DNA from 2 places in the Nocardioides jishulii genome. Region 2 is predicted to be linked to the other one. Evidence: riboswitches for the same ligand, from Rfam matches in the RefSeq annotation. Region 2 holds a riboswitch; the other holds the start of a gene.
The links. A riboswitch is a leader RNA that binds a small molecule or an ion and turns the genes downstream of it on or off. The one in region 2 is predicted to bind cobalamin.

Region 1 (3,402 bases), 1.5 Mb from region 2:
GGTGCAGGCATGAGCGCCACCGGTACCGCCGCGAAGCTGATGGACCTCGACAAGGTCCTGGCCACCTACGACCCGGCGCTGGGCCTCGAGGTCCACGTCGAGCTCAACACGAACACCAAGATGTTCTGCGGCTGCCCCACGGAGTTCGGCGCCGAGCCGAACACCCAGGTCTGCCCGACCTGCCTGGGCCTGCCCGGCGCGATGCCCGTGGTCAACGCCAAGGCCGTCGAGGCCGCCATCCGCATCGGCCTCGCCCTCAACTGCGAGATCGCCGAGTGGTGCCGCTTCGCCCGGAAGAACTATTTCTACCCGGACATGCCGAAGAACTTCCAGACCTCGCAGTACGACGAGCCGATCGCCTTCGAGGGCTTCATGGACGTCACCATCGAGGGTGACGACGGCGAGCCGGAGAACTTCCGCGTCGAGATCGAGCGCGCCCACATGGAGGAGGACACCGGCAAGTCGCTGCACGTCGGTGGCGCCACCGGCCGCATCCACGGTGCCGACTACTCGCTGGTCGACTACAACCGCGCCGGCATCCCGCTCATCGAGATCGTCACCAAGCCCATCGTCGGCGCCGGCGCGAAGGCCCCGGCCGTCGCCCGGGCGTACGTCGCCCAGCTGCGCGAGCTGATCCTCGCGCTCGGCGTCTCCGACGCCCGCATGGACCAGGGCTCGATCCGCGCCGACGTCAACCTCTCGCTCGCCCCCAAGGGCACCGAGAAGCTCGGCACCCGCACGGAGACGAAGAACGTCAACTCCCTGCGATCGGTCGAGCGGGCGGTGCGCTACGAGATGCGCCGTCACGGCGCGATCCTCGCGGGCGGCGGCAGCATCCTGCAGGAGACCCGGCACTGGCACGAGGACACCGGCGTCACCACGTCGGGTCGCGAGAAGTCCGACGCCGAGGACTACCGCTACTTCCCCGAGCCCGACCTGGTGCCGGTGGCGCCGACGCGGGAGTGGGTCGAGGAGCTGCGCGCCACCCTGCCCGAGAACCCGACCGTCAAGCGGGCCCGCCTGCAGGCCGAGTGGGGCTTCACCGACCTGGAGATGCGCGACACGATCGGTGCCGGTGCGTTCGGCCTGGTCGAGGAGACCATCGCCCAGGGCGCGGCCCCGCAGGCCGCGCGCAAGTGGTGGCTCGGCGAGATGGCCCGTCGCTCCAACGAGACCGGCGTCGAGATCACCGAGCTGGGGATCACCCCGGCCGACGTGGCGAAGATCCAGGCGCTCGTCGACGCGAAGACGATCAACGACAAGCTGGCTCGCCAGGTCATCGAGGGCGTCATCGCCGGTGAGGGCACGCCCGAGGAGGTCGTCGAGAAGCGCGGCCTGGCCGTGGTCTCCGACGACGGCGCGCTCTCGGCGGCCGTCGACAAGGCGATCGAGGCCAACCCCGACGTGGCCGACAAGATCCGCGACGGCAAGGTGGCCGCAGCCGGTGCCCTCATCGGCGCGGTGATGAAGGAGATGCGCGGACAGGCCGACGCCGGCCGCGTGCGCGAGCTGATCATCGAGAAGCTCTCCTGACCCACGGCGTACGCCCCGCGCACCCACGCTGAAACTGCGGAGTTGATGGCGCGACACCCCGGTGTCGCCCCCATCAACTCCGCAGTTTGCGTTGTGCCTGAATCACGCGCCGCGCGTGGTCGACCGCACAGTCGGCCGACTCCTCGCACGGGCACTTTCGGAGGTACAGTGAGCCGGTCGCGACACCAGTCGTGGCACCTCTTACGCCCGTCACGGGGAAAGCCGGTCCAAGTCCGGCGCTGACCCGCAACCGTAGGCACGGAGCAATCCGTGCGAGCCGGAACGCCTGTGACGACGCGTCCGAACACAACGCTGTCGTGGAAAACAGCGGGTTCGACTCCGTTGGAGTGGTCCCGCTGGTGCAGCGGGAAGGACACTCATGTTGCGCAGCACGCGCACCCGAGCCGCGTTCGTCGCGGCCACCGCCCTCGTCGTCACCGGCCTCGGCCACGTCCCGGCACAGGCTGCCAGCGACCCGACACCGGCGCAGCTCGCCGGCGACTGGATGCTCGGCAACCTCAACGCCGACGGTCTGCTCACCGGGGCCTACACGGACATCGACGGAAGCACGAAGACGTTCGTCGACCACGGAAGCACCGTCGACCTGGCGTTCTCGCTCGACGCCGCGGGTGGCCGTGACGCCGAGGTCGCGCAGCTGACCGACGCCGTCGCCGCGACGATCGCGGACTACACCACCGACGGAGACGCGACCTACTCCGGCTCGTCGGCCAAGGCGCTCGCCCTGGCCACCAGCGAGGGCCGTGACCCGCGTACCTTCGGTGGCGTCGACCTCCTGGCGCAGGTCGAGGAGACCGTCATCACCGCCGGCCCGTCGACCGGTCGTCTTCAGGACCTCGACCCGACGCCCACCGAGTGGTTCGACGACTACGCCAACACCATCGGTCAGGCGTTCGCTGCCCGGTCGCTGACCCGGGCCGGTTCCTCGTTGGCCGACGAGGCCACCGACTTCCTGCTGCTCCAGCAGTGCGACGCCGGGTTCTTCCGCCTCGACTTCACCAAGGACAAGGCAGCCACCGACCAGTCCTGTGACGGCGCCGCCGGCACGGTCGACGTCGACGGTCCGGACGTGACCGCGCTGGTGACGCTGCAGCTGGCCGCCATCGACGCCCCGGACGCCGACGTCACGGCAGCGCTCGCCGACGCCAAGGCCTGGCTGGCCGCCCAGCAGACGGCTGACGGTGGTTTCGGCAGCAGCCAGAACGGCACCAACGCCAACAGCACCGGCCTCACCGGCGCCGCTCTCGCCGCGCTCGGAGACAAGGCGCGGGCGACGAAGGGCGCGACCTGGCTGCGCGCTCGTCAGGTGATCGGCGCCTGCGACGGCAAGCTCGCCCCCGAGACCGGTGCGATCGCGTACGACGACGCCACCCTCGCCACCGGCCGCAAGGACGGCATCACCGACCCGCTCGACCGCCTGCAGTGGGTCATGTCCGGGGCCCAGGGCCTGGCCGGTCTGGCGTCCGCCCCGGCGACCACCAGCGCCGAGGGAGCCAGCCTGCGTACGCCGAAGTTCGCCAAGGCGGGCACGAAGCTCAAGGTCACCGTCCGCGGCCTCGCCGCCGGCGAGCGCGCCTGCGTCACGGGGCTGGGTGCCCCGCGTCAGGTGGTCGGCGCCGGGAAGCTGACGGTGACGGCGACGGTGAAGGCCGGCACGGTCCGCCCCACGCTGCGCACCGCGACCGAGTCGGTCCAGCAGGCCGGCGGCACCAAGGTGCTGGGCAAGAAGAAGCTCAAGGTCGCCCTCGCCAAGAAGCAGGTCACGCGCAACGCGAAGGTCAAGGTGACCGTCAAGGGTCTGGCCGCCGGTGAGAAGGTCACGATCAAGCTCCGAGGCAAGAAGGTCGCCTC
Region 2 (3,402 bases):
CCGGAAGCGGTACGCCTGGCCGGGGACGAGGTCGGTCGGCACCGTGTAGCTGAGGTGGGAGACCTCTCCCGGGCTGCTCAGGAGGCGCTGGGCGGCGCCGTAGCCCTGGCCCTCCACGGCCGTCCACGTCCCGTCGGCAGCGAGGTACTCCACCCAGTAGCCGACGCCCGGGACGTTGCCGATGACGTGCAGGTCGAGCGGGACCCCGACCGGCTTCTGGTCGGCGTAGCCGTCACCGAGGAGCTTGAGGGTGCGGCCGCCGAACTCGACGACGGCGCCCAGCCTGGACCTCAGGTCCAGCGACGTGTCGTCGGCCAGACCCACGAACCCCCATCCTCCTGGGACGTCCGGCACGGTCCGAGGCACCAGGCGAGCTTCGTCGAGCGTTCCACGTCCGCCAGAGAGGCTCCGCGTGACGCCCTCGACCGGGTCGCCACTGGGGACCAGCCCGGTGATCTGGCCGCGGGAGTTGAACTCGATCACGTAGAACTGGAGGGTCAGCGAGACGCCGGGATGCCCGACGGCCTGGACGCGCAGCAGCTGGTCCTGTGCGGCCACGCGGGAGTCGGTGGTGATGGCGCAGGTCCCGACGGTGTAGCCGTCGCAGAGCGCGGACTGGGGGGCGCCTGCAGCATGCGCGGACCCGGCGGCGAACGGCGCGGCCGCCACGAGGACCGTCGCCAGAAGGGAAGCGGCTGCGTGGCGCCGAGGACTGACGGCCTGCATCGGGAACCTCCGGGAAATGCGCAGGCAAGGCAACCCAGAGGTTTCCGAGCCCGCGCTTGTGCGACGACGGGTGACGGCTGCATCTCCGGAGTTCCCGACTCGCTGGAGGACCAGCTCACGGTTGCGCAACAGCGCCGGATTCTCACCGGCTTCCTCTGGTGGAGATGCGTCACGAGGTGACTCACGCATCGTGGCACATCACCGGACCCGGACCCGGAACGGGGTGTGTGTGACGACGAGCACGCAGCAACGGATTCGTCCGTCACATCAGCGGCGGGCGTACCCTCACCCACGAACGTCGAGGGGGAAGCCGGTGAGAGTCCGGCACTGACCCGCAGCCGTGACGACGAGCCCCGTGCCCGTCGGAGTCGGAATGCCCTCCCGTTCGTAGACCGTCCCCACTGTCGAGGAATGCAGTCGGTCGCCGACCCAGCCGTCGGCCTCCCCTGCTCCGGAATCGGAGTTCACGTGAAGCTCACGTCCACCGCGTTGGCGGCTGCCAGCGCACTCATCGTCGGTCCCCTGGTCGGCACCGCCCCAGCCCAGGCCGACTCGGACTCAGACTGGCGTACCGGATGGTGCACCCAGGGCGAGGGTCTCAGCGTCGTCGTCGACTTCGGCGCCCACGAGGACCCGTCGATCCCGGCCGAAGGATTCACCGTGCGCTGCCTCGTCGGCGGCGTGGTGGAGACGGGTGGCCGAGAGCCCCGCGTCGCCGCGTTGGAGGCCGTGGGACTGGAGGTCCGCGCCAGCGGCTCCTACATCGAGTCCATCGCCGGGGTCGAGGAGGAGCACACCGACGACGGCATGTCCTGGTGGTTCTTCTCAGGGGCGGCAGTGCCTGGCCCGTGGGACACCGCCAACTACGGCATCGTGACCGACGGCCCGAACATCGACCGGGCGTTCGGTGCCCGCTACGTGGGAACCGACGGGGTGAGCGTGCCGCGTCCGACGCCCCAGTTCTCCGACCCCGAGCCCGAGCCCGTCCCCGTGGTGACGGGAGCGGTGCCGACGGTGTTCGGGACGGCTCGTGTCGGCGCCACCCTCCGGGCCCTCCCGGGTTCCTGGAGCGACGGGGTCACCCTGACCTACCAGTGGGAGCGCAACGGTGCCCCCATCGCCGGTGCGCGCAGCGCCACCTACCGCGTGGCCCCCGCGGATCGTGGCGCCCGCCTCACCGTGACCGTCACCGGCTCCAAGCCCGGGCACACCCCCACGTCCCTGGAGTCGGCCCGGACGGGAACCGTGGCCCCCGGGCTCCTGACGGCCCGCAAGCCCGCAGTCACCGGCACGACCAAGGTCGGCAAGCGGCTGACCGCGCGCCCGGGCGCATGGAAGCCGGCGCAGGTCCGGTTGACGTACCAGTGGCTGCGCAACGGCAAGGTGATCAAGGGCGCGAAGGCGAAGAAGAAGACGTACGTCGTGACGAAGCGTGACCGCCGCGCTCGCCTCTCGGTGCGCGTCACCGGGACCGCCCCCGGCTACACCAAGGTCACGCGCACCTCGGCGCGGACCGCTCGCGTGACTCGCTGAGGGCACTGACGACAGAGCGGCCGACGACCGTGTGAGGACCCGGCCAGCTCCGCCCAAGGGTCGCCGTCGGTCGTGGCCGCCATCGCGGTCAAGGCCGTCGCGGTACCGCAGGACGAAGGCGACTTCGAGAACTGCCCGGACTACGTGGTCGGCGAAGGCTGACCCGCACGCGTCCCGCATTCGGACGCGACAGCGCCCCGACCCGCGGAAGGGTCGGGGCGCTGTGTCCGTCCGGGGTCAGGCGAAGGTCAGATCTCCGACTGCACGCCCGCCAGCAGCTGGCGCGCCATCACGATGCGCTGCACCTGGTTGGTGCCCTCGTAGATCTGGGTGATCTTGGCGTCGCGCATCATCCGCTCGACCGGGTAGTCGCGGGTGAAGCCGTAGCCACCGAGCACCTGCACGGCGTTGGTGGTGACCTCCATGGCGACGTCGGAGGCGAAGCACTTGGCCGCCGCACCGAAGAAGGTGAGGTCGGAGTCGCCGCGCTCGGAGCGACCGGCGGCGGCGTACGTCATCTGACGTGCGGCCTCCACCTTCATGCCCATGTCGGCGAGCATGAACTGCAGGCCCTGGAACTCGGCGATCGACTTGTTGAACTGCTTGCGCTCCTTGGCGTACTCGAGCGCGTAGTCGAGCGCGCCCTGCGCGACGCCGACGGCCTGGGCCGCGATCGTGACGCGGGTGTGGTCGAGGGTCTTCATCGCGGTGGCGAAGCCGGTGCCCTCGGCGCCGATCATGCGGTCGGCGGGGATGCGGACGTTGTCGAGGTAGACCTCGCGGGTCGGGGAGCCCTTGATGCCGAGCTTCTTCTCCGGGGCGCCGAAGGAGACACCGGCGTCGGACTTCTCGACGACGAACGCGGAGATGCCGCCGCGGGTCTTCTTCTCGGGGTCGGTGACGGCCAGGACCGTGTAGTACTCGGACTCACCGGCGTTGGTGATCCAGCGCTTCACGCCGTTGAGCACCCAGTGGTCGCCGTCGCGCACGGCGCGGGTCTTCATGCCACCCGCGTCGGAGCCGGCGTCGGGCTCGGAGAGACAGTAGGAGAAGCCGCCCTCGCCCTTGGCGAGCTTGCCGAGGTACTTGGCCTTGAGCTCCTCGGACCCGGCGATCTGCACCGGCAGCGAACCGAGCTTGTTC

Region 1: another riboswitch for cobalamin. It lies ahead of FCL41_RS05120 (prenyltransferase/squalene oxidase repeat-containing protein); the one in region 2 lies ahead of FCL41_RS12455 (hypothetical protein).

The regions. Positions count from the first base shown of each region.
Region 1 is NZ_CP040748.1:1,081,448-1,084,849, forward strand. It holds gene gatA (Asp-tRNA(Asn)/Glu-tRNA(Gln) amidotransferase subunit GatA) at 1-13, shown strand, start outside; gene gatB (Asp-tRNA(Asn)/Glu-tRNA(Gln) amidotransferase subunit GatB) at 10-1,533, shown strand; cobalamin riboswitch at 1,703-1,908, shown strand; gene FCL41_RS05120 (prenyltransferase/squalene oxidase repeat-containing protein) at 1,913-3,402, shown strand, end outside.
Region 2 is NZ_CP040748.1:2,622,785-2,626,186, forward strand. It holds gene FCL41_RS12450 (hypothetical protein) at 1-726, opposite strand, end outside; cobalamin riboswitch at 985-1,125, shown strand; gene FCL41_RS12455 (hypothetical protein) at 1,195-2,259, shown strand; gene FCL41_RS12460 (acyl-CoA dehydrogenase family protein) at 2,508-3,402, opposite strand, start outside.